2 linked regions of the Thermus thermophilus genome follow. The protein of the gene in region 2 interacts with the protein of the main gene of each other region in a pairwise test. Links are inferred from orthologs where the notes say so. Each region holds a gene or a part of one and is shown on either strand. Other genes may lie near its edges. The genes, in order: def and TthTMY_RS08380.

What was found.
Region 1: the proteins of TthTMY_RS08380 (region 2) and def interact in binary tests that used the Escherichia coli proteins (3 or more experiments, as listed by UniProt). The link is inferred for Thermus thermophilus from one-to-one orthologs.

What each region holds. Positions count from the first base shown.
Region 1 is NZ_AP025158.1:47,036-63,145, reverse strand. The notes cover bases 7,928-10,763. They hold def (peptide deformylase), read right to left. Parts: upstream 9,717-10,763; coding sequence 9,138-9,716; downstream 7,928-9,137. Other genes in these bases: cdaA (diadenylate cyclase CdaA), read right to left, coding at 10,524-10,763; TthTMY_RS00295 (YbbR-like domain-containing protein), read right to left, coding at 9,722-10,531; fmt (methionyl-tRNA formyltransferase), read right to left, coding at 8,224-9,141; rapZ (RNase adapter RapZ), read right to left, coding at 7,928-8,215. Outside these bases: TthTMY_RS00350 (IS4 family transposase), read left to right, coding at 1-941; TthTMY_RS00345 (transposase), read left to right, coding at 985-1,776; TthTMY_RS11915 (DUF6414 family protein), read right to left, coding at 1,771-2,106; TthTMY_RS00340 (hypothetical protein), read right to left, coding at 2,060-2,299; TthTMY_RS00335 (MFS transporter), read right to left, coding at 2,873-3,976; TthTMY_RS00330 (tetratricopeptide repeat protein), read left to right, coding at 4,050-5,015; TthTMY_RS00325 (hypothetical protein), read left to right, coding at 5,084-5,527; TthTMY_RS00320 (glucodextranase DOMON-like domain-containing protein), read right to left, coding at 5,474-6,178; TthTMY_RS00315 (gluconeogenesis factor YvcK family protein), read right to left, coding at 6,187-7,413; more of rapZ, read right to left, coding at 7,394-7,927; more of cdaA, read right to left, coding at 10,764-11,249; TthTMY_RS00285 (phosphopentomutase), read right to left, coding at 11,253-12,398; TthTMY_RS00280 (hypothetical protein), read right to left, coding at 12,395-12,643; zapE (AFG1/ZapE family ATPase), read right to left, coding at 12,653-13,624; metF (methylenetetrahydrofolate reductase [NAD(P)H]), read right to left, coding at 13,753-14,637; TthTMY_RS00265 (nicotinamidase), read left to right, coding at 14,697-15,287; and 2 more genes. UniProt on the Escherichia coli protein: Removes the formyl group from the N-terminal Met of newly synthesized proteins. Requires at least a dipeptide for an efficient rate of reaction. N-terminal L-methionine is a prerequisite for activity but the enzyme has broad specificity at other positions.
Region 2 is NZ_AP025158.1:1,565,336-1,579,267, forward strand. What follows is about bases 92-3,063. They hold TthTMY_RS08380 (aspartate-semialdehyde dehydrogenase), read right to left. Parts: upstream 2,090-3,063; coding sequence 1,094-2,089; downstream 92-1,093. Other genes in these bases: TthTMY_RS08370 (DUF3234 domain-containing protein), read right to left, coding at 92-382; TthTMY_RS08375 (TlyA family RNA methyltransferase), read left to right, coding at 400-1,107; TthTMY_RS08385 (hypothetical protein), read right to left, coding at 2,086-2,322; TthTMY_RS08390 (glycine--tRNA ligase), read right to left, coding at 2,503-3,063. In the rest of the region: TthTMY_RS08365 (hypothetical protein), read right to left, coding at 1-78; more of TthTMY_RS08370, read right to left, coding at 71-91; more of TthTMY_RS08390, read right to left, coding at 3,064-4,023; TthTMY_RS08395 (ATP-dependent Clp protease ATP-binding subunit), read left to right, coding at 4,152-6,362; DNA repair protein RadA, read left to right, coding at 6,373-7,644; TthTMY_RS08405 (PIN/TRAM domain-containing protein), read left to right, coding at 7,641-8,651; TthTMY_RS11890 (bis-aminopropyl spermidine synthase family protein), read right to left, coding at 8,645-9,679; sucC (ADP-forming succinate--CoA ligase subunit beta), read left to right, coding at 9,724-10,899; sucD (succinate--CoA ligase subunit alpha), read left to right, coding at 10,896-11,762; TthTMY_RS08430 (malate dehydrogenase), read left to right, coding at 11,777-12,760; TthTMY_RS08435 (aspartate kinase), read right to left, coding at 13,000-13,932.

The sequences.
Region 1 (16,110 bases), 1.5 Mb from region 2 along the record:
CCCCCCTCCCCACCCTGGCCCAAAGCCGCCTCAATCGCCTCTGGCGCTTCCTCCATCACCCCACCCTGCAAGACCCCTGGGCCCTCACCGAAGCCCTCCTCCCCCTCCTCGTCCCTCGTTTCCCCAAAGACCGCCCCCTCCCCCTCATCGTGGACTGGACCTTCACAGAGGACGGTAGGCACCAAGCCCTGGTGGCCGCCCTTCCCCTCAAGGGAAGGGCCCTGGTGGTGGCCTTCGCTCTTCACCCCCTCTCCCCTTTCCCCAGTCAAAACCGGGTGGAGGAGGAGTTCCTCCACCGCCTGGGCCGCGCCGTCCAGGACCTGGGATATACCCCCCTCTTCCTCCTGGACCGCGGCTTTGACCGGGTCTCCCTGATGCGAAAGCTCCAGGGGTGGGGCATGGGCTTCCTCATCCGCCTGCGGCAGAACCGGGAGGTGGAACCCCAAGGGGGGAAGCGCCTTCCCCTGAAGGAGGGCTACCAGCGTGTGGTCCACCCCCTGCGGGAGGAGGTCCGCCTTTTCGGACACGGTGGGGAGGGGGTAGAAGTCACCCTCCTGGTGTACCCAGGGGGTCGGGATCCCTGGTATCTGGCCTATTCGGGCCCTTTTGGGGGGGAGCCGCCCTATGGGTGGCGGATGTGGATTGAAGAGGGGTTTAGGGACCTGAAGGGGCAGGGGTTTGGGCTGGACCGCCATCGGCTGCGGACGGGGGCGAGCCTCAGGGGGTGGTTATGGCTTCTGGCCTTGGGGATGGCGCTCTTGGTCCTTCTGGGGGCGCGCTTGCAGGGCAGGGAATGGCTTCCCCGGCTTCTGGCCCATCCCGAGCGGCAAAGCCTCTTCCGTCTGGGCCGGATCGCCCTGGCCCAGGGGCCCCCGCCTTGGAGGGAAGCAGTGGTGGAGGAGCTGGTCAGGTTGCTTCAGGAACTGGGGGGAGGAAAGTGATGAGAGCTCAGCCCTTTACCATCTTGACGCAGAGACCCTTCTCGTGGCTATCTACGTCTGGGTAGATGACGAACTGAAAGCCCTGCAGGCCCAAGGATTCAAGCTCCCCCCAAAGCAAAAGCACCAGAAGGCCACCCTGGCCGAGCTCTTGACCCTCGCCATCTTCGTCCTGTTGCAAGGCCAGGACCTCGCCAAAGGCTACCTGGCCGCCAAGACCACCCTCAAGGCCTACTTCCCCTCCCTCCCCCACCTCTCCCGCTTCTACCGGGTCCTTCAGAAGGCTCAGGGGTTGTTGGCTCACCTGGCCATAAGGCTCTCCGGAGGGCAAGGTCTTCTGCAGGTGGTGGACCTCAAACCCATCCCCCTGGCCCACGGCCACCGGATTCACGGCTTGGACCTTCCTGAGGCCGCTGTGGGGGTGGGCCCCCTGGGGGCTTTCGCGGGCTACGTTCTCATGCCGGTGATGAACGAGCGCGGCCTCTTTTTTCGTTGGGCTATCCTCCCCGGGAATGCCCGGGAGACCTGGGGGAGGGACCTGCTGGACGGTCTGCCCGCGGTCTTGGGGGACCGGGGCTTTCGCTGGGTCCAGGGGGTCAAGACGCCACCCTATCGGGTCAGGGGAGGAACGGTGGTGGAGACGGGATGGAAAGAGTGGATGGGGAGGGTACGGAACTGGATTGAGACGCGGTTTAGCGTGATGGTGCGGTCTTTGGGGCTTCATCGGATAGAAGCGCGGTCCTACTGGGGGCTGGTGGCCCGGGTGAATCTCATCCTGCTCGTTCACAACCTCATACGTAGCCGGGTGCTTCTCAGGATGGCCGGGGTGGAGCTATGAGGTAGCACACGAAGGTATTACACATAAATCCTTACACGACCCCTGTCCCCCGCTGGCCACCCTATGAGTTTCCGTTTGGACTCGCTCTCCTTCCACGTTGCCAACGCCAAAACCGAGCCCGCCAGAAAGCTTACGCTCAACGCGTTGCTCTTTTTCGAAGGAGAGGGGGTTATCCTGTATGCCCCTAGAGCTGAGTTCGCGGAGCTGCTTGATTAAGGTGAGCCCATTTTTCAGTTGGGAAACGTAGGAGGCAACTCGGTAATCGTCTAGGTAGAGGAAATGCTTAAGGCTGGCCGAAGCGCTTTCTAAGAGACCGGGCGAGCTTTTCATGTTCTGCTTCCATCTGAGAACGCCGGTGCCGCTGTTCTTCCTCTAACTTTTGCACGATGACCTCTAGATCCTCTGGGGTTATGCCTGCTCGTTTGAAGCCTGCTTCCAAGCCCTGAAGGAGGGCGGAAGCGATCTGGCTCATCTCCCGTTGCAAAACTTCCTTGTTGACTATGGCACCCTTTGCCTTCTCCATGACCCCCCTCTTCTTATGCTAGCACTAAGCCAACGTTGTGTTGGCGCCAAGGCAATAGCTCCTGGAGAGGAGATGATCCTTTCAATCACACGCGCCAGAGCCTCCAGCGTGGGTGTCCCTTCGCTTAGAAAGAATACAAATAGCTTATGGCAGTTTTTATGGCAGTTGAAACCGGAAACCCCCGGAGGATGTCGTACTTAAACGCATGTAAGATACGATAAGCAAGGGCTTTTCCGTAGGTACCCGTATAGCCCAGAAGGCGGTTGGTGCGCCTTACAAGCGAGAGGTCGTAGGTTCAAGTCCTACGCCGCCCACCAGGCGGGGCGGGCCTTTTAGGCCCGCCCTTTCCTTCTTTCCCCGCCTCGGGATCCCACCCTTTCTCCCGGCTTGCCCCCATGGAGGGGCCTTATACCCTTTCGCCCTGTTCGCTCGGCCAGGTGGCGGCACCTTGATTTCGCAACACTGGTTGCCCGAAACAAGGCTTGGAAAGCTCCCTTTTGGGCCCCGGGTACTTAGCCCCTTGAGAACCCTTTACCGGGCCCCCATGCTGGCGCAAGCCGGCATGGGGTGGTATCAGGCCTCCGGAAGCCGCCGGACGGCCCAGAGGCCCAGGACGGCCAGGCCCGCGGAGAGGAGGAAGAGGGCCCCGTAGCCCCAAGCCCCCACCACCCACCCTCCGAGGACCGGGGAGAAGGCGAAGAAGCCCAGGAAGCTGTTGGCAAGGCCTAGGGTGGCGGTCCGCTCCTCGGGCGGGGCCAGGTTGAGGAGGTAGGTGTTGCCGGCGATGCCCAAGGCGGCAAGGTAGGCTCCCTGCAGGAAGAAGACCAAGGCGAAGGCCCCGGGGGGAAGGGCGAGGGCGAGAAGGGGCGTGGCGAGCACCAGCACCCCCCCTCCGAGAAAGACGGCCTTTGCCCCCCTCCGGGCCAGGGCGGACCAGAGGGCATTGGAGAGGATGAAGGCCAGGGCGTTAAGGGCAAGGTAGAGGCCGAGCTCCGCCTCCTTCCCCAAGACCCGGACCGCGTAGGCGGCGTAGAAGGGCTCCACCATGCCCGCAAGCCCCAGGAAGAGCCGGGCCGTGAGGTAGGCGCGAAACCCGGGGCGCCTTAGGGGAAGGCGGAGGTCGGTGCGCCCCACCGCCACCCCCTCCTCGGGCTCCTCCACCTGCCCGAAGACGTACCACGCCGCCCCGTAGGCCAGGGTCCCCAGGGCGAAGAGAAGGGCGTAGCCTAGGGGAAAGGGGAGGTCCAGGCCCAGAAGGGCGCGCACGCCGAAGCCGGCCATAAAGGCCAAAACCCCGCCCCCCATGTAGATCGCGGCGAAGAGTCCGGGCCGCTCCTCGCGGGGCACAGCCTTGGCCAGCACCTCCCAGTAGGGCAGGCCAGCCACGGCGGTAAAGAGGGCAAAAAGAAAAAGCCCCACCAGGAACGCGCCGAGAAGCAGGCCCGGCCACGCCCCAAGGAAGAAGGCCCCAAAGACGAGAAGAAGAAGCCCCGCGAAACGGAAGGCCGAGGCCCTGCGGTAGAGGGGAAGCTTCCTTCCGTGGCGCGCCACCCATCCCACCAAAAGGGCCTGGGGGAGGAGGCCTCCCGCCAGGGGAAGGGCGGGGACCAGGCCGATGAGGACGGGGGAGGCCCCGAGGCGGGCGGCGAAGCTCGCCAGGATGATGTTAGGGTTCATCAGCGTGTCCCCGAGCCAGATCAGCCAGCCGTTGAGGAGGATCCGGCCCCGGTTCCCGCGAAGCCCGCCTAAAATGCTTAGGATGATCCTCCTGCCCTCCCTCGGTCCCCTCCACATACTCCACCCACGCTACAACGCCGCCACGGTCCTGGCCATCCTCGAGGCGGCCAACCCCCCCGTGGTCTACCTGGCCTCCCACTCCGAGGCCTCCCTCGCCGAGGGCGCCTGGCGGGAGGAGGACCCCCTCCTCTTCCACCTCCTCCCCTGGGCGGAGGCGCGGGGCGTGCCCGTGGTGCCCGTGGACCGGGAAGCCCACCTGAAGGGGGAGGCGGAGGCCTTCCGGGAGGCCTTGGCCCAGTACCCGGCGGCCCGGCCCCACCTGGAGCGCCTGGCCGCCTTTGACCGGGACCTCTCCGCCCTCCTGCAAAGGCCCCTCACCCCGGAGCGCCTCTACGCCCCCGAGTTCCTGGGCGAGCTCGGCACCCTCTACGAGGGCTTCGTCCGCGCCTTCGGCGAGGGCCCGGCCACGGGCTTCCGGGCCAGGCGGGTGGCGGGGGTGGTGGAGGCGCTGAAGGGCCGGGAGGGGGCCGTGGTGGCGGATCTTTTGGACTTCCTCCTTCTCCTCGAGGCCTTCCCCCAGAAAGGCCCCCCGCCCCACCGGCCCACGGAGGCGGAGCGCGTCCGGGCCCTTTTGGACCGGGCCTGGCTCCTTAAGGAGGAGGACGACTGGGGCGCGCTTGTGGAGCAGCTCTTCGCCATCGGCTCCCCGGAGGCCCTGTACCTTGCGGCCCAGGTCTACCTGGCCTCGGGGCAGTGGGAGGACGCCCTGGCCCTCATGGAGGAGGTCTTCCGCATGGACTTCCAGCACCCGGGCTACCTCCCGGGGTACGTCCTGGCCCGGATGGGGCAGCTTCTGGACCTCGCCGGGGAGCGGGAGCGGGCCTTACGGGCCTACCGGGGGGTCCTGGCCCTCTCCTGGGCCCCGGAGGAGGCGAGGGCCGTGGCCCTGGCGGGGCTGAAGACGCCTTTCCGCCTCTAAGCGAAAGCCGCAGTGGGGGCCCTTCAACCAGGGCATTTGTCCCGGAAGCGGGGGGCTATCCTTAGGGCATGGAGGTCCAGCTCCGCAGGGCCCGCCGCGCCATGTACCTCCGCCTCGCCGCCTGGCACGCGGGGCCCTTGGGCCTCGCCTGGGCGGGGCGGCCGGAGCTCGCCCCCCGCTACCCGGAGGCCTACGCCCGCTGTGGCGGGGCCCCAGGGCTGGCGTGCGCCGGCGTGGGGGGGGAGCCCCGCGTCTGCCTGGTCCGCCGCCTGGAAAGGCTCGCCCGGAGCGCCGAGCGGGGCGGAAGGCGGCGCCGCGCCCAGGAGAAGGCCCTGGTGGAAGAACTTCTCCTCTGCGTGGGCCACCTCCAAAAGGAGCTTCCCCCAGAGTTCCTGCCCGTCCTCGAGGCCACGGAAAAAGCCCTGCGCCAAGACCTGGACTACCTCCGAAGCGTCGCCTCAGCGCCCCTTTCGCCCAAGCAGAAAGGCCAGGACCAGGGACAAGGCCCCTAGGCCGAAGGCGGCGAGGCTTGGGGCCTCCAGGGCGAACCGCTTGGGGCGCAGGGGCCTGAGCACCCCTTCCTGGTAGGCGGCCCTTTGGTCCTCGGGGCGGAGGGCGAGGACGTCCACCACCGGAGGCATGCCCAAGGGGGCCCCCAGGACCCAGGCCCCCCCTTCCGGGGAAACGGGGCGCAGGTACCAGGGGGCGAAGGGGTCAAAGAGCCCCACCGCCCCGTAGTAGCCGTACCCCCCCGGGGGAAGGCCCGTGGACCAGACCACCCACTCCCCCTCCCGCCAGGCCCGCACCGCCTCCCTCTTCCCCTCGGGGCTTCTCCGTTCCACCCCGAAGCCCGTGACCGCGAAGGCCGCCTCCCACCCCTGGCCCGGGGGGGTGCGGAGGCCGGGAAGAAGGGCCTCCTCCCCCCCTGGGGCGAGGTCCAGGTAGACCAGGGCCGTGGCCAGGCTGAAGCCCAAGGGCCCGCCCAAGGGGTTGGGGTAGCGGGCGAGCCGCAGCTTGAGGACGAGCTCCCCCTGCCGAACCTCCCCGGCCAAGGCGGTGAGGTCGGCGTACCCCTCCCCGGCCTCCTGGTAAAGGGCGGCCTGGGGATAGAGGTAGGCGAGGCCGTGGGCGTCCCCGAGGGGGTCTTGAAAGAGGAACAGCACGGGCCCCTTTATACCAGCTTCAGCACCGCCCGCGCCAGCTTCTTGGGGTCGTGCTGGGCAAGCTCCCCCGCCTCGCGGAAGTCCCCCTCCAGCACCCGCACCCCGTCCACCCTGAAGGGACGAGGGTCGTAGGCCACGGGGTGGCGCCCCTCGGCGGCGTAGCGCCGGAGCACCGGCTCGGGGATGGGGGCGGTGTGGACCACCACCACGTCCGGCCTCCGCCCCAGGTGGTGGGCCACGGCCTTGTAGTGGTCGTAGGCGGTGTACCCGTCCGTCTCCCCGGGCTCGGTCATGAGGTTGACCACGTAGACCACAAGGGCCCCCGACCGCCGCACCGCCTCGCGGATGGGCCCGGGGAGGAAGCTGGGGATGACGCTGGTGTAGAGGCTCCCAGGCCCCAGGAGGACGAGGTCCGCCCGGCGGAGGGCCTCGAGGACCTCCCCCATGACCACGCTGGGCTCGGGCTCTAGCCCCACCTCCCGCACCCGGCCCCCGGCCTCCCTCAAGGCCACCTCCCCCACCACCCTCCGCCCGTCCTGGAGGCGGGCGGCGAGGCGCACCGCCTGGGGCGTGGCGGGCAGGACCTGGCCCCGAAGGTTCAGGATGGCGTTGGCCTGGCGCACCGCTTCGGCGAAGTCCCCGCTCGCCTCGTACAGGGTGACGAGGAAGAGGTTGCCGAAGGTGTGGCCGGAAAACTCCCCCCGGCGGAAACGGTAGGCGAGGAGGCGGGGAAGGGCGGGGTGATCGGAGAGGGCGGCCAGGCAGTCCACCAGGTCCCCCACCGCCGGGAGGCCGTAGGCGAGCCTAAGCCGCCCCGTGGACCCCCCGTCGTCCGTGACCGCCACCACGGCGGTGAGGTTGGCCGTCCCCTCCTTGAGGCCGGAAAGGGCCCGGGAAAGCCCCGTCCCCCCCCCGAAGGCCACGACCCTAGGCCCCCGCTCCAGCCGCCTTCGGACGTAGACCCGTTCCGGCACCTCCTCGGGCCGGGTGAAGGCGGAAAGCATGCTCCGGTTCATGGCCCGCACCCCGAGGACCAAAAGCCCCCCACCCAGGGCGGCGACCCCCCAGGCGGCGAGGGGCGGCAGGGTGGGCAAGGGGAGGGCCTGGCCCAGCCCCCAGGCCGCCATCCCCACCCCGAGGCCCGCCAGGGCGGCGTAGCGCTTGACCCGCATCCCGGGGTGGAGCCAGCGCCACGCCGGGTGGGCCCACACGCCCCTACCCTTCCCGCGCCACATCCCGGTGCACCACCTCCACGGCGAACCTGCCGGAAAGCTCCTCCGCCAGGCGCTCCGCCACGGCCACGCTCCGGTGCCTTCCCCCGGTGCAGCCCACGGCCACGGTGTAAAAGGCCCGCCCCTCCGCCCGCGCCCCTTCGGCCGCGAGCCCGGCCACGGCGAGGAGGGCCCGGTAGTAGGGCTCCGCGGCCTCGGAGAAGACGTAGCGCCGAACCTCGGGGTCCAGGCCCGTTCGGGGCCTGAGGGCCGGGTCGTAGTGGGGGTTGGGCAGGGGGCGGACGTCCAGGACCAGGTCCGCCTCCTGGGGGGGGCCCCACTTGAAGCCGAAGGAGACCAGGCGGAGGAGGAACCCTTCCTCCTCGCCCAGAAGGCGAACCAGGGCCTCCTTGAGCCCTCGAGGCGAGAGCTCCGAGGTGTCCACCACCAGTTGGGCCCGCCCCCTGAGGCCCGCCAGGGCCCGCCTCTCCTCGGCAATCTCCCGCATCAGGTTCCCCGCCCCCAAGGGGTGGACCCGGCGGGTGAGGTTGTAGCGGCGGAGGAGGACCTCGGGCCGGGCCTCGAGGTAGATCACGGTGGGCCGCAACGCCTCCAGGACCTCCTCCAGGTCCTGGAAGAAGGCCAGGGCCCGGGCGTCCACCACCACCCCCACCCGGGCGAGGCCCCGGGCCGCCGCCTCCTGGAGGAGGGGGGGCCAGAGCCTGGGGGGGAGGTTGTCCACCATGAAGTAGCCGAGGTCCTCCAGAAAACCCCGGGCCGTGGTCTTGCCCGCCCCGGAGAGGCCCGTGAGGACGAGGAAGCGCATCCCCCTGACTATACCTGGCCGAGCCGGGTCCCCGGGGCCACGCCGTAGCCCCGGGCCCAGTCGGCGGCGGGCATGGCCCGCCTTCCCTCGGGCTGGACCTCCTCCAGGAGGAGGAGGCCCGAGGCCGTGCCCACCGCCACGCCCTCCGGCCCCACCCGGGCCACCACCCCGGGCTCCCCTTCCCCAGACTCGGGGCGGAGCCTCAGGGCCTTGACCCGAAGGCCCCGGTGGAAGAAGTAGCTCCCGGGCCAGGGCTGGACGGCCCGGTGGCGGCGGTAGAGGGCCTCGGCGCTCTCCCCGAAGTCCAGCCGCCCCTCCTCCTTGGAAAGGGGCGGGGCGTAGGAGGCCTCCCCTTCCTGGGGCCTAGGGGTGAGCTCCGGAAGGCGCTCCAAAACCTCAAGAAGGAGCTCCACCCCCTTGTCCCTGAGCCGGTTCCCCAAGGCCACGGCGTCCTCGTCCGGCAGGATGGGCGTCCGCCAGACGGCGTAGAGGGGGCCGGTGTCCAGGCCCTCGTCCAGGCGCATGATGGAGACCCCGGTCTCCTGCTCCCCGGCGAGGAGGGCCCGCTGGACGGGGGCCGCCCCCCGGTACTTGGGGAGGAGGGAAGGGTGGAGGTTGAGGAAGCCGTGTGGGGGGATGTCCAAGGCCTCCTTGGGGATGAGCTTCCCGTAGGCCGCCACCACGGCCACCTCGGGCGCGGCCTGGCGCAAGGCCTCGAGGAAGGCCTCCTCCCTAAGCCGCGCCGGGCGCAAAAGGGGAAGCCCCTCCGCCTCGGCGTAGCGGGCCACGGGGCTCGGGGCGGGCCTCAGACCCCGGCCCTGGGGCTTGTCGGGCTGGGAGACCACCAGGACCACCTGGTGGCGCTTGCGCAGGGCGTCCAGCACGGGGACGGCCCAAAGGGGGGTGCCGAAGAAGGCCACCCTCATCCCTGGGAAAGCTCCTTCAGCAAGGCCCGGGCCTCCTTCTGGAAGCGGACGAGCTCCGCCCGGTTGGCCTCCAGGAAGGCCTCCCGCTTGGGCTTGGGCAGGCGCTCAAAGAAGAGGATCCCGTCCAAATGGTCTATCTCGTGCTGGAAGACCCGGGCCATGTACCCCTCGAGCGCCAACACGCGCCTACGGCCCTCCTCGTCCTGGTACTCCACCCGGATGCGCTCCGCCCGGGGCACCTCCTCGGAGTAGAGGCCGGGCAGGGAGAGGCACCCCTCCGTCCCCTCCACCAGCCCCTCCCGGTAGGTGATCACCGGGTTCGCCACCACGTAGACCCGGCGCACGAGCTCCCTCAGGGGCCTCTCCTCCTCCCCCTCAGGCTCGTCGGCGTACTCCACCGCCACGAAGAGGCGCTGGGAGAGGCCGATCTGGGGGGCGGCAAGCCCCACCCCCTTGGCCTCAAACATCGTCTCCAGCATGTCCTCCGCCAGGCGCTTAATCCCCGAGAAGTCCTCCACGGGCCGGGCCTTGCGGCGGAGGACGGGGTCTCCGTAAAGCCGGATGGGGTAGACCATCCTTGCTATTCTAGCGCAACCCGCACCCGAACCGGTCCCAGGGTCTGGACCCCCGGGGGGAGGTCCGGGGCCAGCGCCACCTCCGCCTCCCCCGGGCCCAGGTCCTCTTGGAGGGTGGCGGTCACCCCCGTAAGGCCCTCCAGGGCCTCCCGCGGGCCCACGAGGCGCACCGTCTTGGGGGCGTAGTCCAGGAGGCGGCGCCCCGGGGGGGGCTTCAGGGAGAGGGGCACCTCCTTGAGGAAAAGGGCCTCCCGGCGCTCCACCACCCGGACCCGGTTGGGCCGGAGCTCCACGCCCTCCAAGGGGCCCTCCGGGCCGAAGGGGAAGAGGGCCACCTCGTCCCCCAGGTCCAGGCCCACGGCGCTCACGGCGGCCTCCACCCGGCTTTCCGGCCCCACCGCCTCCACGAAGGCGGGGTCGGTGAGGACCCAGGCCCCCTGGGCCAGGACCTCCACGGGGATCTGGCGCTGGGCCTCCACCTCCACCACCACCCCCACCCGGGCGGGCACCGCCTCGAGGACCTCCACCCCTTGAGGGGTCGCCACCCGCACCTCCCGCACCACCTCCCCCTCGGCCCCGGAGAGGTCCAGGTAGGCGGAGACGGGAAGGGCCCGCCCCTCCAACAAGGGCGCAGGCCCCCTAAGCCGCAGGAGGACCTCCCGGGGAAGGCCCAGGGCGCGCCGCCCCTCCCCAAGCCCCACCACCTGGAGGGGGACCCTGAGGCTCCGCTCCACCACGGGGGCCCGCTCCTGGAGGCTGTACCAGAGGGCGAAGGCCACGAGGAGGGCCAGCAGGAAGGCGGGCCAGTCACGCATCCCGCACCACCTCCTTGAGGCGCGCCCGCAGGGCCTCGAGGGAGAGGGGCGGGGAGAGCCTCCCCCCCTCGGCCACCCGGATGGCCCCCGTTTCCTCGCTCACCACGATGACCAGGGCGTCGGACACCTCGGAGAGGCCCAAGGCCGCCCGGTGCCGGGTGCCGAGGCCCATGCCCACCTCGGAGAGGGGGAAGACGCACCCCGCGGCGAACAGCCTCCCCTCCCGCACGATGGCCCCCCCGTCGTGCAGGGGAGTGCCGGGGTAGAAGAGGGTCTCCAGAAGCCGGGCGGAGAGCCGGGCGTTCAGCACCTCGCCGCTTGCCGCATACTCCCCCAAGGGGGTGCGCCGCTCCAGGGCGAGGAGGGCCCCGTGGCGCCGCTCGGCCAGGCGGCGAAGCCCGAGGAGGAGTTCTTCCAGCTCCAAGGCCACCGGGGGGGGCCTAAGCGCCCCCTGGCCCCGGCCAAGCCGCTCCAGAAGCCCGCGAAGCTCCGGCTGGAAGACCACGATGAGGGCGAACGCGCCCAAGGTGGCGGCGTTTCCCAGGATCCAGCTTAGGGTGGAGAGGCCGAGGAGGCTCGCCAGAAACCAGGTGGCGAGGTAGACCAAAACGCCGCGGACGAGGTTCAGGGCCCGGGTACCGGCGAGGATGCGGTAGAGGGAGTAGAGGAGGACGCCCACAAGGAAGATGTCCAAGAGGTCGCGCCAGGTGAGGGGCATGGCTCAGACAAGGCTCGTTCCGGGGCCGTCCCAGGCCAGGCGGAAGAGGCGGGCCCAGGTGGCCCCGAGGTCGGCGAAGGTCTCCCGGGTGCCCAAGTCCCCCTCCACCCCCGGCCCCACCCAGAGGAGCATCCCGTACTCCCGGGTGTGGTCGGTGCCGAAGAAGGTGGGGTCGTTGCCGTGGTCCGAGACCAGGAAGAGGTGGTCCTCGGGTCCCAAGGCGGCAAGAAGCCTCGGGAGGAAGGCGTCCAGCTCCACGAGGGCCCTCCCGTACCCTTCGGGGTCGCGGCGGTGGCCGTACTTGGAGTCAAAGTCCACCAGGTTGGTGAAGAGGAGGCCGGAAAAGGGCTCTCCCATGAGGGCCAAGGTCTTCTCCAGACCGTCCCGGTTGTCCTCCGTCTTGACCTTGCGGGTGAAGCCGCGCCCCGCATAGATGTCGGGGATCTTCCCCACCCCCACCACCTCGAGGCCCCCCTCCCGCAAAACGTCCAGGACGTTCCTCGGGGGCTCCAGGGCGAAGTCCTTCCGGAGGTGCTCCAGCCGGTAAAACCTCCCCGGCTCCCCGGCGAAGGGCCGGGCGATCACCCGGGCCACCTGGAGCTCGCCCACGAGCCTCTCCCGGGCCACCTGGCAAAAGCGGTAGAGCTCCTCCACGGGAACCACGTCCACGTGGGCCGCCACCTGGAAGACAGAGTCGGCGGAGGTGTAGACGATGGGGTAGCCCGTCTTAAGGTGGGCCTCCCCGTAGTCGCGGATGGCCTCCGTCCCCGAGTAGGGGCGGTTCAAAAGCCACCCTCCCACCCCGATGGCCTCGGCCCACTCCCGGAGAAAGTCCTCGGGAAACCCCTGGGGAAAGGTGCGGAAAGGCTTTTCCAGGTGGATCCCCACGAACTCCCAGTGCCCCGTGGTGGTGTCCTTGCCGGGGTTCACCTCCCGCATGCGGCCGAACCCGCCCCGGGGCCGCTCGGCGCGGGGCAGGGTGTGGACCCCGGGGACCCGGCCGAGGCCGAGGCCGGCCAGGTGGGGGAGGGCGATCCCGGTCTTCAGGACCGTGTGGTCCAAGGTGTCCGCCCCCTCGTCGCCGAAGAGGGGGGCGTCGGGCAGGTAGCCCAGGCCCACGGAGTCCAAAACGATGGCCACCGCCTTCAAGACCTGAGGCCCCCCTCCTCCTCCTCGGCCATGGCCATGAGCTCCTCCGGGGACATCTCGGAGAGGGCCCGCACCGCCTGGAACTCCTCCACGAGCCCCTGGATCTCCTCCATGGCCTCCTTGAGGGTGAGTTCCCCGTCCCTATACTCGTCCAAAACCTCCTCTATGGCCTCCAACACCCCCACCGCGGCGCTCGCCTGGAAGAGGGCCTGGGCCAGCTCGGAGAGCCTTTCCGCCAGGTCCATGCCCCCATGCTACCCCAAAAGCTCGGCGAGCCGGGAAAGGGCCCGGCCGTACTTCTTGGCGAAGGCCCCGTGGCGGTAGCTTTCGGGGAAGAGGTCCTTCAGGGGGGCCCCGGAGGCCTTGAGGTCCAGGCCCAGGTTGTAGAGCTGGTCCACGAAGTGGACGAAGCGCAGGGCGTCGTTCTGGTCGTGGAGGGGTTCTAGGCCGCGGAGGTAGACGGCCTCCAGGCCGTCAAAGAGGTAGCGGTAGCGGATGGGGTGGAGCCGCCTCAGGTGGGCGATGAGCTCGGGAAAATCGTCCAGGCTCTTGGGCCTGGGGTCCTCCCGGTAAAGGGCGAGGAGCCTTTCCTCGGGGAGGGGGTCGGGCAGGCGGTCCGGGTCCCGGTGGCGGAAGTCCTCCCCCTCAATCCGCTCCACGGCGAAGCGGCGGGCGAGGCTTTGGATCTGGTGGCGGAACTGCTCGGCGTTGAACCGCCCCTCCCCCAGGGCCCCGGGCGGGGTGTTGGAGGTGGTGGCGACCCTCAGGCCCCGGTCCATGGTGAGGGCGAGGAAGTGGGTGACCATCTGGGCGTTCCCCGGGTCGTCCAGCTCAAACTCGTCCAGGAAGAGGTAGCGGAGCCCGGAAAACCGCCTCGCCCCCTCCCTAAGGCCCAAAAGCCCCAGGGTGTAGGTGAGCTCCTCAAAGGTGAGGAAGGCCTTGGGGGGAGGGGCCTCGAGGTAGGCGGCCACCAGGAGGTGGGTCTTCCCCACCCCGAACCCCCCGTCCAGGTAGATCCCCTGGGGCCCGGGAAGCCGGGGGCGGAGGAACCCCCGGGGGCGGTCGTGCACCCAGCGGCGGAGCCGCTCCTTGGCCAGGGCCTGGGAGGGGTAGCGGGGGTCGGGCCGGTAGGTCTGAAAGGTGGCCCCGAGGAAGCGGGGCGGGGGCACGAAGCCCTGGAGGAGCCGGTCCAGGTCCACCTCAGGGGTGCGCTCCACGAGCCGCATGGCCCTAAGGCTAAGGGGCCGCACCCGGGTCCCGCAACCCAAGGAGGGGCCGTAGGGGACCGCACGACACGGGGTGCCCGAAACAGGGCTTGGAAAAGGGCTCCCGCCGCGGCGAAAGCCGCCTAGGGCTACCCCGAGGCGGGGCGGAGGCCCAGGCGCTCCAGGACCATGCGGGTGGCGGGGCTTTTGTTCAGGGTGTAGAAGTGGACGCCCTCCACCCCGGCCTCTAGGAGCTCCGCCACCTGGCGGACGGCGTGCTCCACCCCGATCTCCAGGACGGCCTCGGGATCGTCCTGGTGGCGCTCCAGCTTGGCGAGGAGGGGCCCGGGGATGCTCGCCCCGCAGACCTCGGTGAAGCGGCGGAGCTGGCGGTAGCTGGTGACGGGCATGATGCCGGGGAGGATGGGGATCCCGATGCCCGCCCGCCTCGCCCGCTCCAGGAAGCCGAAGTAGTGGGCGTTGTTGAAGAAGAGCTGGGTGATGGCGAAGTCCAGCCCCGCCTCCACCTTGGCCTTGAAGTGGCGGAGGTCGGCCTCGAGGCTCCCGCTTTCCGGGTGCCCCTCGGGGTAGGCCGCCCCGCCCACGGAGACCCGGTCCCCGTACCGCTCCCGGATGAGGGCCACAAGCTCCGCCGCGTAGCGGAAGCCCTCCGGGTGGGGGCGGAAGACCCTTTCCCCCCTTGGGGGGTCGCCCCGGAGGGCGAGGAGGTTTTCCACGCCGCTTTCCACGAAGCGGTGGAGGACCTCGGCCACCTCCTTTTGGCTCTGGCCCGCCACGGTGAGGTGGGCGAGGGGATTGAGGCCGAGGCTCCGGATCCTCTGGGCCCAGACCACGCTCCGCTCCCGGGTGCTCCCCATGGCCCCGTAGGTGATGGAGACGAAGGCGGGGCGGAAGGCCTTGAGCTCCTCCAGGGTGCGGAAGAGGGCCTCCTCCCCCTCCGGGTCCTTCGGGGGGAAGAACTCAAAGGAGAAGAGCGGGCCCCGCCGCGCCTTGAGGAGGTCCCGTATTTTCATGCGAACGAGTGTAGCCCCCCTTCTCCCCGGGGTCAAGGCGGCCGGGGTACCATGAGGGCATGGTCCAGGTGCCCGAGATCCCCAAGGTGGAAACCGTGGAACTCCCCGCCAAGGAGACGGCCCTCATCGTGGTGGACATGCAGAACGACTTCGCTCACCCCAAGGGGGCCCTCTTCGTCCCCGACGCCCCCAAAAGCGTCCCCGCCATCAAGCTTCTCCTGGAGAAGGCGCGGAAGGCCGGGGCCAAGGTGGTCTACACCCAGGACTGGCACCGGGAGGACGACCCCGAGTTCCAGATCTGGCCCCGGCACGCCGTGGCCGGGACCTGGGGCGCGGAGATCCTGGAGGAGCTTAAGCCCGAGCCTGAGGACCTCGTCATCCAGAAGGTCCGCTACGACGCCTTCTACGGCACCCCCTTGGACCACTACCTCCACCTCTTCGGGGTCAAGCACGTGGTGGACACGGGGACGGTGGCCAACATCTGCGTCCTGCACACGGCGGGGTCCGCGGCCTTGCGCTGGTACAACGTGGTCCTTCCCGAGGACGCCACCAGCGCCCTCACCCCCTTTGACCTCGAGGCCACCTTGCGCCAGGTGACCTTCCTCTACCAGGGCAAGGTCACCCGGGCCGAGGGGGTGCGGTTTGTTTGAGGCGGGAGGGTAGGGTGCCCGGGAAAGGGGTGCTCCCCCTCGCCCTGGCGGAAGGGGAGGGGGAGGTCGCCCTTCTGCGGCGGGCCCAGGGCCTGGGCCTCCCCGTGGCCCCCACCTGGGTGGTGCGCCTGGAGGAGGAGTTCTACCGCCTGAACAACCTGAAGGAGCGCCTGGAGGACCTTTTCCTCGGGGTCTTCGGGGTGCGCATAGACGAAGAACGGCTGCTTTGGGCCGCGGAGGAGGCCCGGCGGGCGGTGCGGGAAAGCTACCTCCTCCCCGAGCGGGCCGAGGCCTTCCTGGAAGCCCTCAAAGGGCGCGGGCCCTTCCTCCTCCGCTACGCGGGGGAGGCCGAGGGGGAAAGGGCCTCCACCCCCCAGGAGGCCCTCTTCGCCCTGAAGCGGCTTTGGACCCGGCGCTTTGCGGTGGAGGCCGTCCTGGAGCGCTACCCCGCCCTCCTGCCCCCCTTCACCCCCGTCCTGGTCCAGGAGGTGGCGGGGGAGGTGGCGGAGGACCCCTTCCTCTCCCTGGACCTCTCCCGGGCCCTGGGACGGGGGGTGGTGGCCTACGCCTGGGGGGGGAAGCTCGTGCGGGTAGAATCCCCCCATGGTGGATAGCCACGTCCACACCCCCCTCTGCGGCCACGCGGAGGGCCACCCCGAGGCCTACCTGGAGGAGGCGCGGGCCAAGGGGCTTAAAGGCGTGGTCTTCACCGACCACAGCCCCATGCCCCCCTGGTACGACCCGGGAAGCCGGATGCGCCTCGAGGCCCTCCCCTTTTACCTCCTCGCCCTGGAAAGGGTGCGGGAACGGGCCCAGGACCTCT
Region 2 (13,932 bases):
GCTCCCCACGCTGAGCTCGGCCCGCTGGGCCACGCCGAAGGCCAAGACCAGAAAAAGGGCCGCCAAAAGCCTACGCACGCCGCACCTCCTCTAGAAGGTCCTCCACCTTGGCCACCTGCGCCCGGTGGGTCCCGGGGCGGTAGTCCACCATGACCGCCTCCACCTGGAGCATCCCGAGGGCCCTCAAGAAGGCCTCCTTCAGGGCCCGGCTCTCCAAGGCGCTCACCCGCATCCCCAGGTGGGGGTGGTGGGCCAGGAAGGCCTCGGCCAACTCCCGGCTGGTCCAGATGCCGGAAAGCCTCTCCCCCAAGGCCTCCACCACCAGGTGCTCCCCCGGGTCTCCCTCCAAAACGTACCAGGTCCCGGAAAGGTCGGGCGCCACCCCCCCATAATACCCTTGTGCGCCTGGACCGCTATTTGGTGGAACGGGGCCTGGTGGAAAGCCGGGAGAAGGCCAAGCGCCTGATCCAGGAGGGCAAGGTGCGGGTGGGGGGCAAGGTGGTGCAAAAGCCCGCCCACCCCGTGCCCGAAGGCGCCGCCGTGGAGCTCTTGGAGGAGGAGCGCTACGTGGGCCGGGGGGCCTACAAGCTCCTCGGGGCCCTCTCCGCCTTCCCCGTGGCGGTGGAGGGAAAGGTGTGCGCCGACCTCGGGGCGGGCACCGGGGGGTTCACGCAGGTCCTTTTGGAGCGAGGGGCGAGGCGGGTCTACGCCGTGGACGTGGGCAAGGGCCAGCTCCACCCCCGCCTCCGGGAAGACCCCCGGGTGGTGGCCCTGGAGGAAGAGGACGCCCGCACCCTGGTCCTGCCCGAGCCCGTGGACCTCGTGGTGATGGACGTTTCCTTCATCTCCTCCACCCTCCTCCTCCCCAAGGTCCTGGAGCTCCTCAAGCCCCAAGGGGAGGCCCTGGTCCTGGTGAAGCCTCAGTTTGAGCTGGGGCCCAAGGCCCACAAGGGGGTGGTGCGGGAGGAGGCCAAGCGGCGGGAGGCCCTAAGGCGGGTGCGGGAAAAGGCCTTGGCCCTGGGCTTCCAGGCCCTGGGGGAAGGGGAAAGCCCCCTCCCGGGGAAGGAGGGGAACCTGGAGTACTGGCTTTGGCTCAGGCGCCCTTAAGCCACTCCTCGGCGATCTGCACGGCGTTTAGGGCGGCCCCCTTCAGGAGCTGGTCCCCCACCACGAAGAAGTCCAGGCCGTTCTCAAAGGCGAGGCTTTTCCGGATCCTCCCCACCTCCACGTCCCACTTGCCGCTTGCGGTGAGGGGCATGGGGTAGCGCTTGGCCCCGGGCTCGTCCACCACCTCCACCCCCGGGGCCTCCTCGAGGACCTCCCGGGCCGCCTCCGGGGTCACGGGGCGGGCGAACTCCACGCTCACCGCCTCGGCGTGGGCCCTTAGGGTGGGCACCCGCACCGCCGTGGCGCTGATCCTAATGGTGTCGTCCCCGAAGATCTTGTGGGTCTCCCAGACCACCTTCATCTCCTCGCGGGTGTAGCCGTTCTCCTGGAAGGCGTCAATGTGGGGGATGACGTTGAAGGGCAGGGGGTGGGCGAAGGCCTCGGCCTTGGGGGCCTCCCCGTGGAGGAAGCGGTGGGTCTCGGTAAGGAGCTCCTCCATGGCCTTGGCCCCGGCCCCGGAAGCCGCCTGGTAGGTGGCCACGATGACCCGCTTGGCCTGAAAGGCCCGGTGCAGGGGCCAAAGGGCCATGGCCAGGATGGCCGTGGTGCAGTTGGGGTTGGCGATGATCCCCCGGTGCTGAAAGATCTTCTCCCGGTTCACCTCGGGCACCACCAGGGGCACCCAGGGCTCGTAGCGCCAGGCGCTGGAGTTGTCCACCACCAGGGCCCCGCCCTCCGCCCAAACCGGGGCGAGGGCCTTGGAGACCGCCCCCCCGGCGCTCGCCAGGACGAGGTCCACAGGCAAAGGCCCCTCGGGCAGGGGCTCCACGGGGACCTCCTCGCCCCTAAAGGGAAGGCGCACCCCGGCGGAGCGGGGGGAGGCGTAGAGCCTGAGGTCGCTTAGGGGAAAGTTTCGGGCCTCGAGGACCTTGAGGATCTCCCGCCCCACGGCCCCCGTGGCCCCCACCACGGCCACCCTCATGCGTCCTCCTCTAGAAACTCGGCCTCTTCCCACATGGCGCTCACGTGGCCCACCAGGTGGGTCAAGGCGCCAAAGAGTTCCCGCTCCAGCTCGCGGGAAGGGGCCACCTGCATCTCCTGGTAAAGCGCCCGTGCCCGCTCTACCTCTTCCCAAAGCTCCCGCCAGATTGGCTCGGGGATGCCTAGGACCTCCTGCCTAGGCGCCGTAAGATGCGTTCCCTTCTTCTTTCCCATGACCGGATCTCCCGCTCCCAGTGGGCGATGACGCCCCAGTTGGGTTGAGGTCTAGCTTCCTCTTCCCGGATCTTCCGCCAATGCTCCTCTATGCGCGCCTCCAGCTGAGCCAGAACCTCCTTCCAGTGCTTCCGGTTTTGCGCCACTCCGGGCCCCTCAAAAACGGATCGTTCCTCCAGCTTACCACCTAAGCCTCTCCCGAAGGAAGCCCTCCAGCTCGTCCACGTGAAGCCTGATCTGCTCCATGGTGTCCCGGTCCCGCACCGTGACCGTGTCCTTGAGCCGGGTGGTGCCGTCCTTGCTCTGGCCGATGGTGTCGTAGTCCACGGTGACGGCGAAGGGGGTGCCCACCTCGTCGTGGCGGCGGTAGGCCTTGCCGATGTTGCCCGTGTCCTCGTAGAGCACCCGCCCGAGGCCCAGGGCCTGAAGCCTGGCCTTGAGGCGCTTGGCGTACTCGGTGATCTCCGGGCGGTTCTTCACCAGGGGGATCACCGCCACCTTGATGGGGGCGAGCTGGGGCTTGAGCTTAAGGACGATGCGCTCTTCCCCGCTCGGAAGCTCCTCCCGGGTGAAGGCCTCGGCGAGGAGGGCCAAGACCCCCCGGTCCACCCCGGCGGAGGGCTCAATCACGTAGGGGACGAACCACTTCCCCGTCTCGGGGTCGCGGTAGGCGAGGCGCTGGGTGGAGTGCTCGTTCTTCAAGACCTTGGCGGTGATCCCCAGGGCCTCCTGGTCCTTGGTGTGGCTCCCCAGGTCAAAGTCCGTGCGGTTGGCGATGCCCTCGAGCTCTTCCAGGCCGTGGGGGAAGCGGTAGAGGATGTCCACCGTGGCCTTGGCGTAGTGGGCGAGCTCCTCCGGGGGCTGCTCGTAGGGGACGAGGTTCTCCCGGCTTAGGCCCATCTCCTGCCACCACCTAAGGCGCTCCTCCACCCAGTAGCGGTGCCAGTACTCGTCCTCCCCCGGGCGGACGAAGTACTCAATCTCCATCTGCTCAAACTCCCGCACCCGGAAGATGAAGTTCCTGGGGGTGATCTCGTTGCGGAAGGCCTTGCCGATCTGGGCGATGCCGAAGGGCAGCTTGCGGCTCGTGGCGTCCAGGACGTTCTTGAAGTTGACGAAGATGCCCTGGGCGGTCTCGGGGCGCAGGTAGGCCAAAGAGGCCTCGTCCTCCACGGGGCCCACGTAGGTCTTGAACATCATGTTGAAGTAGCGGGGCGGGGTCCAGTCCCCGGGCTCCCCGCTTGCGGGGTCCAGGACCCCGGCCGCCGTCATCGCGCCTCCGGCCCGCTCGGGGGCCTGCATCATCGCCTGGACCAGGGCGTGAAGGTTCCCCTCCTCCACCTCCATGGCCCGGTAAAGCCTCTTGAGGACCTCCTCCGGCTGCTCCTTGAGGAGGTGGTCCAGGCGGTAGCGCTTCTTGGTGATGCGGTTGTCCACCATGGGGTCGGCGAAGGTGGCCTCGTGCCCGGAGTAGTGGAGGACGAGGCGGTGGGTGAGGACGCTGGCGTCCAGGCCCTCCATGTCGTCCCGCTCGTAGACGTTGCGTCGCCACCAGGCCTGCTTGAGGTTGTTCTTGAGCTCCACGCCCAAGGGCCCATAGTCGTAGACGCCCTGAAGCCCCCCGTAGATCTCGGAGCTTTGGAAGATGAAGCCGCGCCGCTTGCACAGCGCCACCAGTTCGTCCAGGCTGCTCGCAGGCATCCCAATCCTCCCCACCGGGGCCAAGCCCCGATTACCAGGCATCTTACCCAAAGCCCCCCCTAAGGTGAGCCGGGGCGCAAACGCCAAGCCGCCCTCCCCCTAGGCTAGAATGTGAGGTAGAGGGGAGCATGAACCGATACGACGACCGCGCCAGGCTGGTCTTTCACTACGCAAGAGAGGAGGGGAGCCGCTTAGGCCACTCCATGATCGGCCCGGAGCACCTCCTCCTGGGCCTGATGCGCGAGGGGGGGACGGCGGCCCGCATCCTCCAGGAGTACGGCGCGAGCCTCGAGGCCATGCGGCGCATGGTGGAGGAGCTGGTGGGCCGGGGGGAGGGCGGGCGCACCGGGGAGCCCCCGGCCATCACCCCGAGGGCGAGGCGGGTCATGGAGCTCGCCAGCGCCGAGGCCCGCAACATGGGCTCCCCCGTCATCGGCACGGAGCACATCCTCCTCGGCATCATCCGGGAGGGGGACGGGATCGCCTACCGCATCCTCAGCCACTTCGCCAAGGACGTGGACGCCATCCGCTGGAGGGTCCTGGCCATGGCCGAGGGGCGCGAGCGGGAAAAGCCCGTGAACACCCCCTTCCTGGACGAGTACGGCCGCGACCTCACCAAGGAGGCCCGGGAGGGGAAGCTGGACCCGGTGATCGGCCGCCAGGAGGAGATCAATCGGGTGATCCAGATCCTCGCCCGGCGCACCAAGAACAACCCCGTGCTCATCGGGGACCCCGGGGTGGGCAAGACGGCCATCGTGGAGGGCCTGGCCCAGGCCATCGTGGAGGGCCGGGTACCCCCCATCCTCAAGGGGGCCCGGGTGGTGGCCATTGACCTCGCCGGGGTGGTGGCGGGGACCAAGTACCGGGGGGAGTTTGAGGAGCGGCTGCGGCAGATCATTGAGGAGCTCAAGAACGCCAAGGTCATCGCCTTCATTGACGAGCTCCACACCCTGATCGGGGCCGGGGGGGCCGAGGGCACCCTGGACGCCGCCAACATCCTCAAGCCCGCCCTGGCCCGCGGGGAGATCCAGGTGATCGGGGCCACCACCACCGGGGAGTACCACCGCTACATAGAGAAAGACGCCGCCCTGGAACGGCGCTTCCAACCGGTGATCGTCCTCGAGCCTTCCCCGGAGGAGACCTTGGAGATCCTCAAGGGCCTCCGCCCCCGGTACGAGGCCCACCACGGGGTGATCATCCCCGACGAGATCCTGGAGCTTGCGGTGAAGATCGGGATCCGCTCCCTTCCCGGGCGCAACTTCCCCGACAAGGCCATTGACCTCATTGACGAGGCGGCCTCGAGGGTGCGCCTGAACGCCTCCCTGGGCCTCCCGGTGGCGGAGGAAGAGGACGGCACCCCCATCGTCACCCGGGAGGACGTGGAGGCGGTGGTGGACTCCTGGGGCGGGGTCTACGTGGACGACAAGGACGACGAGAAGCTCATGCGCCTGGAGGAGGAGCTCAGGAAGCGGGTGGTGGGCCAGGAGGAGGCCATCCGCGCCCTGGCGAACGCCCTCCGCCGGGCCCGGGTGGGGCTTGGGGGAAGGACCCGGGTGGCGGCGAGCTTCCTCTTCGTGGGGCAAAGCGGCGTGGGCAAGACCCAGCTCGCCAAGGCCCTGGCCGAGGTCCTCTTCGGCTCCGAGCGGGCCCTCATCCGCTTTGACATGTCCGAGTTCCAGGAGCCCCACTCCATCTCCAAGCTCATCGGGGCCCCGCCGGGGTACGTGGGCTACGAGCAGGGGGGCCGCCTCACCGAGGCCGTGCGCCGCCAGCCCTTCAGCGTGGTCCTCCTGGACGAGATTGAGAAGGCCCACCCCGACATCTACAACACCTTCCTCCAGGTGCTGGACGAGGGCCGCCTCACGGACGGCATGGGGCGGACCGTGGACTTCCGCCGGGTCATCCTCATCATGACCTCCAACACCGGCTACAACGTGGGCCCCGCCATCGGCTTCACCTCCAAGGAGGTGGACACGGAGTCCCCCCTGAAGGCCCTCTTCACCCCCGAGTTTCTGGACCGGCTGGACGAGGTCATCCGCTTCCGGCCCCTCACGGAGGAGGAGCTGGTGCGGGTGGCCGAGATGATGCTGGAGGACATCCGCAAGGAGCTCCAGGCCCGGGACGTCCAGGTGAGCTTCGCCCCCGAGGTGGCCCGCTTCCTGGTGGACCAGGCCCCCAAGACGGGGAGCGCCCGCGCCCTGCGGGGCGTGCTGCGGGAGCGCATAGAGGACCCCTTGGCCATTACCCTCCTGCGGAAGCCCACGGGCCGGATCCACGTGAGCGTGGAGGGAGGCCAGGTGGCCTTCCACGAGGTGGAGGGGGAGGAGCTCCTCGTCTAGCCCCCCGAGGATGGCCAAGGCCGCCTACGCCTGCGTGGAGTGCGGTTACCGCACCCCCAAGCCCTTGGGGCGGTGCCCCTCCTGCGGTTCCTGGGAGAGCTTCCGGGAAGCGGCCCCCGCCCCGGCCTCGAGGAGGGCCAGGCCCTCCCCCCTCCCCCTCCTCGCCCTCTCCCAGGTGGACGAGGCCGAGGAGCGCCGCTTCTCCTCGGGGCTTTCCGAGGTGGACCGGGTTCTGGGCGGGGGGTTCGTGACGGGGGAGGTGGTCCTCCTGGGAGGGGAGCCGGGGGTGGGCAAGAGCACCCTCCTCCTGGAGATGGCCAAGCGGATGCCCCAAAGGGTCTACTACGTGGCCGGGGAGGAGTCCCCCGCCCAGATCAAGCTCCGTGCGCAGCGCCTCGGGGTGAAGGACCTCCTCCTCGTGCGGGAGACCCGCCTCGAGCCCCTCCTCACCCTCCTGGAGGAGGACCCCCCGGAGGTCCTCTTCGTGGATTCCGTGCAGACCCTCGAGGCCGGGGGGAGCCCGGGGAGCCTGGTGGCCGTCCGGGAGGCGACCTCGGCCCTGGTGCGCTTCGCCAAGGAGCGGGACGTGGCCGTGGTCCTCGTGGGCCACGTGACCAAGGAGGGGGTGGTGGCCGGCCCCAAGAGCGTGGAGCACGCCGTGGACGCCACCCTCTACCTGGAGACCGCAGGACCCTACCGGGTCCTGCGGAGCGCCAAGAACCGCTTCGGCCCCGTGGGGGAGATCGGGGTCTTCCGCATGGAGGAGACGGGGCTTCTGGAGGTGGAAAACCCCTCCGAGGCCTTCCTCAAGGAGCGCCCCCTGGGGGTGCCGGGAAGCGCCGTGGCCCTGGCCCTGGCCGGGGAAAGGGCCTTGGCCCTGGAGGTCCAGGCCCTGGCGGCCAAAACCCCCTTCCCCGCCCCCCGCAGGGTGGTCCAGGGGCTGGACGGGAGGCGCGTGGACGTGGTCCTCGCGGTCCTGGAGCGGAGGCTTGGCCTACCCCTCGCCAACCTGGACGTCTACGTGAACCTCGCCGGGGGGCTCAAGGTCCAGGACCCGGGGCTGGACCTGGCCGTAGCCCTGGCGGTGTACTCCGCCGTGGTGGGCCGCCCCCTGCCCGCCGACCTCGCCCTGGTGGGGGAGGTGGGCTTGGCCGGGGAGGTGCGGCGGGTGGCGGGGCTGGAGCGGAGGCTTAGGGAGGGGGAGCGGGCGGGGTTTGGCCGCTTCCTCCACCCGGGAAACCTTAAAAGGCTTCAGGAGGCTGTGGAGGCGTACCTGGCATGAGGACGCGGCACCTCGTCTACCTCGCCTCCGCCCTTTTTGGGCTAGGCCTCGCGGGGTTTCTGGAGGACTGGGGGCTCCTTCCCCAAAGCCCCTCCCTCCTCTCCCTCAACCGGCTCTACCTGGCCCTGGCGGGCCTCCTCACCGGCCTCCTCTTGGGGCCGAGGCTGGAGGGGGCGCTGGAGGCGCGCCTGAGGCGTCTCCGGAGCCTCCCCCCCGAGGTGGTCGTGGCCGCCACCCTGGGCTCCACCGTGGGCCTCCTCCTCGCCGTCCTCCTCACCACCCTCCTCGCCCAGGTGCCGGGCTTCTCCCCCGTCCACAGCCTCCTCCTCGCCCTCGGGCTCGTGGCCCTCTTCGTCTACCTGGCTTTGGGCTACCGGGCCTACTTCCGGCTGCCCGAGCCCAAGCCCGCCCCCCAGGGGGGAAAGGTGCTGGACACCAGCGTCCTGGTGGACGGCCGCGTGGCCGAGGTGGCGGCCGTGGGGTTCCTGGAGGGGCCCCTGTGGGTGCCCCACTTCGTCCTGAAGGAGCTCCAGCACTTCGCCGACAGCCAAGACCCCTTGAGGCGGGCCAAGGGGAGGCGGGGGCTGGAAACCCTGGAGCGCCTCAGGGAGGCCGCCCCCCTCGAGGTCCTGGAGACGACCCCCAAGGGGGAGTCCGTGGACGAGAAGCTCCTCTTCCTGGCCCGAGACCTCGAGGCCGCCTTGGTCACCAACGACCACGCCCTCCTGCAGATGGCCCGGATCTACGGGGTGAAGGCCCTCTCCATCCAGGCCCTGGCCCAGGCCCTAAGGCCCCAGCTCCAGGTGGGGGACACCCTGAAGCTCCTCATCCTCAAGGAGGGGAAGGAGCCCCACCAGGGGGTGGGCTACCTGGAGGACGGCTCCATGGTGGTGGTGGACGGGGGGAGCCGCTACCGGGGCCAGGAGATTGAGGTGGTGGTCACCCAGGCCATCCAGACCCAGGTGGGCCGCCTCTTCTTCGCCCGCCCCGCCCAAGGGGCTCAGTAGGTGGTGGCCTCCTCGTCCTGGAGGTCCCCCTCCACCCGCGCGTTCTCCAGGTCCGCCCGGCGGAGGAGCTCCAGCCGGATCAGGGCCGAGGTGTACCAGGGCTTCTCGGGGCGGCGCTTGACGGGAAGCCAGGGCCAGGCCCGCATCTGCTCCATGTACCCCCAGTTCTCGTAGATGTGGAACCCGTCCCGAAGCTCGGTGATCACGGCCCCGTTTTCCAGGAGGAAGCGCTGGAAGTCGGCCCACTTGGCGAGGCTCGCCTCCACGTGGGTCAGGCCCACGTAGCCGGCGCACCCCTCCCCCTCCAGGGCCAGAAGCCCCCGGCCCACGAAGGCCTGGAGGCCCAAAGGCCCTTCCACCGGGTCGGTGAAGAAGGTGTGGAAGGCGTGGACCCAGGCCTCGGGCAGAGGCTCCCGCAGGTCGTGGACGTGGGCCTCGAGGGGAAGCCCCTCGGCCTTGGCCGCCCGCTCCAGGAAGCGGACGATCCTGGGGTCGGCGTCCAGGACCACCACCCGCTTGGGCAAACCCGTGAGGGCGGCGGCGAGGCCCGTGAGGTCGTCGTCCCCCAGGACCAGGACCTCCTTGCCCTCGAGGTCGCCCCAGTCCCAGGCCAAGGCCACCCGGGCCAGGGTGGACTCCGGGGTCACGTACCCCTGGTCAAAGTCCTGGATGGCCTCGGGCCGCTCCTTGGCCCAGGCCAAAAACCGCTCCGCCGTCCGCCCCGGAAGCCTCTCCCCCACAAGCCCCCGGCCCTCGCAGGCGGGGCAGGCCGCCTCCCCAGGGCGGGGTGCCGGGACCTCCGCCAAGAGGTCAAGCCCCTCCTCCACCCGGAGAAGCCCCCGCCGGGCGAGGCCCTCCCAAATGGGCACGAGGAAACGCAAGGGCACGCGGGAAAGCCGCACGGCCTCCCAAAGGTCCCGGGTTGCCCGGAGCGCCCCAAGGGTCCTCTCCACGTCCCGCCAGCCCACGGGAAGGCCCGTGGCCCGGCGCACCTCTTCCGCCACCTGGACCAGCGCCTCCTTGTTCACGCTCACCCCCTTTCCGGCCGTTTCCGCGGCCCAAGGCCTATATAATGCCCTTGACCGGGGTCGCCCGGCAAGGGAGGTGGGTCTTGAACCTGCACGAGTATCAAGCGAAGGAGATCCTGGCCCGCTATGGGGTGCCCGTGCCGCCGGGGAAGGTGGCCTACACCCCCGAGGAGGCCAAACGGATCGCCGAGGAGTTCGGCAAGCGGGTGGTCATCAAGGCCCAGGTGCACGTGGGAGGGAGAGGAAAGGCGGGGGGCGTCAAGCTCGCCGACACCCCCCAGGAGGCCTACGAGAAGGCCCAGGCCATCCTGGGCATGAACATCAAGGGCCTCACGGTGAAGAAGGTCCTGGTGGCCGAGGCGGTGGACATCGCCAAGGAGTACTACGCCGGCCTCATCCTGGACCGGGCCAAGAAGCGGGTGGTCCTGATGCTCTCCAAGGAGGGGGGCGTGGACATTGAGGAGGTGGCCGCGGAGCGCCCCGAGGCCATCCACAAGTTCTGGATTGACCCCCACAAGGGGTTCCGCCCCTTTGAGGCCCGGGAGATGGTGAAGCGGGCGGGGCTGGAGGGCAACCTCAACAAGCTCGCCCAGGTCCTGGTGGCCCTCTACCGGGCCTACGAGGGCGTGGACGCCTCCATCGCCGAGATCAACCCCCTGGTGGTGACCACGGACGGCCAGATCGTGGCCGCCGACGCCAAGATCGTCCTGGACGACAACGCCCTCTTCCGCCACCCCGACCTGGCCGAGCTCAGGGAGGTGGAGGCCGAGCACCCCCTGGAGGTGGAGGCCAGCAACTACGGCTTCGCCTACGTGAAGCTTGACGGCAACATCGGCATCATCGGCAACGGGGCGGGCCTCGTGATGTACACCCTGGACCTGGTGAACCGGGTAGGGGGCAGGCCCGCCAACTTCCTGGACATCGGCGGCGGGGCCAAGGCGGACGTGGTCTACAACGCCCTCAAGGTGGTCCTCAAGGACCCCGACGTCAAGGGGGTCTTCATCAACATCTTCGGCGGCATCACCCGGGCGGACGAGGTGGCCAAGGGGGTGATCCGCGCCCTGGAGGAGGGGCTCCTCACCAAGCCCGTGGTCATGCGGGTGGCGGGCACCGCCGAGGAAGAGGCCAAGAAGCTTTTGGAGGGGAAGCCCGTCTACATGTACCCCACGTCCATTGAGGCGGCCAAGGCCATCGTGGCCATGGTGGGAGGTGTGGCGTGATCCTGGTGAACCGCGACACCCGCGTCCTGGTCCAGGGCATCACCGGCCGGGAGGGGCAGTTCCACACCAAGCAGATGCTGGACTACGGCACCAAGATCGTCGCCGGGGTCACCCCGGGTAAAGGGGGAACGGAGGTCCTAGGGGTCCCCGTCTACGACACGGTGAAGGAGGCGGTGGCGCACCACGAGGTGGACGCCTCCATCATCTTCGTCCCCGCCCCGGCCGCGGCGGACGCCGCCCTGGAGGCGGCCCACGCGGGCATCCCCCTCATCGTCCTCATCACCGAGGGCATCCCCACCCTGGACATGGTGAAGGCGGCGGAGGAGATCAAGGCCCTGGGAAGCCGCCTCATCGGGGGGAACTGCCCGGGGATCATCAGCGCCGAGGAGACCAAGATCGGGATCATGCCCGGCCACGTCTTCAAGCGGGGCCGGGTGGGGATCATCAGCCGCTCCGGCACCCTCACCTACGAGGCCGCAGCCGCCCTTTCCCAAGCGGGGCTCGGCACCACCACCACGGTGGGGATCGGGGGCGACCCCGTCATCGGCACCACCTTCAAGGACCTCCTCCCCCTCTTCAACGAGGACCCAGAGACGGAGGCCGTGGTCCTCATCGGGGAGATCGGCGGCTCCGACGAGGAGGAGGCGGCGGCTTGGGTGAAGGACCACATGAAGAAGCCGGTGGTGGGCTTCATCGGGGGCCGCTCCGCCCCCAAGGGCAAGCGCATGGGCCACGCCGGGGCCATCATCATGGGCAACGTGGGCACCCCGGAGTCCAAGCTCCGGGCCTTCGCCGAGGCGGGCATCCCCGTGGCCGACACCATTGACGAGATCGTGGAGCTGGTCAAGAAGGCCCTGGGCTGAAAAGGAGGTGGACGGTGAAGGCACCCGTACGCGTGGCGGTTACCGGAGCCGCAGGACAGATCGGCTACAGCCTCCTCTTCCGCATCGCCGCGGGGGAGATGCTGGGCAAAGACCAGCCGGTGATCCTCCAGCTTTTGGAGATCCCCCAGGCCATGAAGGCCCTGGAGGGCGTGGTCATGGAGCTGGAAGACTGCGCCTTCCCCCTGCTTGCGGGCCTCGAGGCCACCGACGACCCTAAGGTGGCCTTCAAGGACGCGGACTACGCCCTCCTGGTGGGGGCCGCCCCCCGCAAGGCGGGGATGGAGCGCCGGGACCTTCTCCAGGTGAACGGCAAGATCTTCACCGAGCAGGGCCGGGCCCTGGCCGAGGTGGCCAAGAAGGACGTCAAGGTGCTGGTGGTGGGCAACCCCGCCAACACCAACGCCCTCATCGCCTACAAGAACGCCCCTGGCCTCAACCCCCGGAACTTCACCGCCATGACCCGGCTGGACCACAACCGGGCCAAGGCCCAGCTCGCCAAGAAGACCGGGACGGGCGTGGACCGCATCCGCCGCATGACGGTGTGGGGCAACCACTCCTCCACCATGTTCCCCGACCTCTTCCACGCCGAGGTGGACGGCAGGCCCGCCCTGGAGCTCGTGGACATGGAGTGGTACGAGAAGGAGTTCATCCCCACCGTGGCCCAGCGGGGGGCGGCCATCATCCAGGCCCGGGGGGCCAGTAGCGCCGCCAGCGCCGCGAACGCCGCCATTGAGCACATCCGCGACTGGGCCCTGGGCACCCCGGAGGGGGACTGGGTCTCCATGGCCGTCCCCTCCCAGGGGGAGTACGGGATCCCCGAGGGCATCGTCTACTCCTTCCCGGTGACGGCCAAGGACGGGGCGTACCGGGTCGTGGAGGGCCTGGAGATAGGCGAGTTCGCCCGCAAGCGCATGGAGATCACGGCCCAGGAGCTCCTGGACGAGATGGAGCAGGTGAAGGCCCTGGGCCTCATCTGAGAGGCCGGCCTCAGAGCCCCCGCCGCGCCCTGCGGTGGGGGCTTTATACCACCCCATGCTGGCTTGCGCCAGCACGGGGGCCCCGGCAAAAGCTCCCCGGGGAGCTTCCCCGGGCCCGTCGGGCGAAGGCAACCGGAAGGGTATTAGCCTGACGAGGTCAAAAGGCTCCCCGGAAAGGGCCTCCGCCAGGCGGCGGACCAGCCGGAGGAGGTCCTCCCAGGAAAGGTGGAGGCGCTCCATCAGGCCTTGTCCAGCTCAAAGGCCTGGTGGACGGCCCTAAGCGCCGCCTCGGCGTACTCGGCGGGGATGATCACGGAGATGCGCACCTCGCTGGTGGCGATCATCTCAATGTTGGCCCCCACGCTGGCCACCGCCTGGAACATCTTGGCGGGGATCTCCGGGGTGGAGGCGAGGCCCACGCCCACGATGGAGACCTTGGCGATGTCCGGCCTCAGGATGGCCTCGCCCCCGATCTCGGCGAGGACGGGCTCCAAAGCCTCCAGGGCCTCCTGGGCGAAGTCCTTCTTCACCGTGAAGGCCATCTGCTGCCTCGAGGGGTCATGGCCGGGAACCCCCTGGATGATCATGTCCACGGCGATGCCCCGTTCGGCCAGGGCCTGGAAGACCTTGGCCGCGATGCCCGGCTGGTCCGGGATGCCGATGAGCCCAATCTGGGCGTGGTCCAGGTCCAAGGCCACGCCCGTGACCGCCTTGTCCATCTCCATGGCGACCTCCTTCACCAGGGTACCGGGGTTGTAGGAGAAGCTAGAGCGCACGTGGAGGACCACCCCGTAGCGCTTGGCGTAGTAGACCGCCCGGGGGTGGAGGACCCGGGCCCCCAAAGCGGCCATCTCCAGCATCTGGTCGTAGCCGATGACGGAAAGCTTCCTCGCCTCGGGGATCAGGTGGGGGTCCGTGGTGTAGACCCCCTCGGTGTCCGTGTAGATCTCGCACTCCTTGGCCCCGAGGGCGGCGGCGATGGCCACGGCGGTGGTGTCCGACCCCCCGCGGCCCAAGGTGGTGATCTCCCCTTCCGGGGTGGTGCCCATGAAGCCGGCGATCACCGCCACAAAGCCCTGGTCCAGGGCCTCCCGGATGCGGGCCGGGTTCACCTCGAGGATCCGGGCGTCCCCATAGCGCCCATCGGTGGTGATGCCGATCTGGTGCTGGAC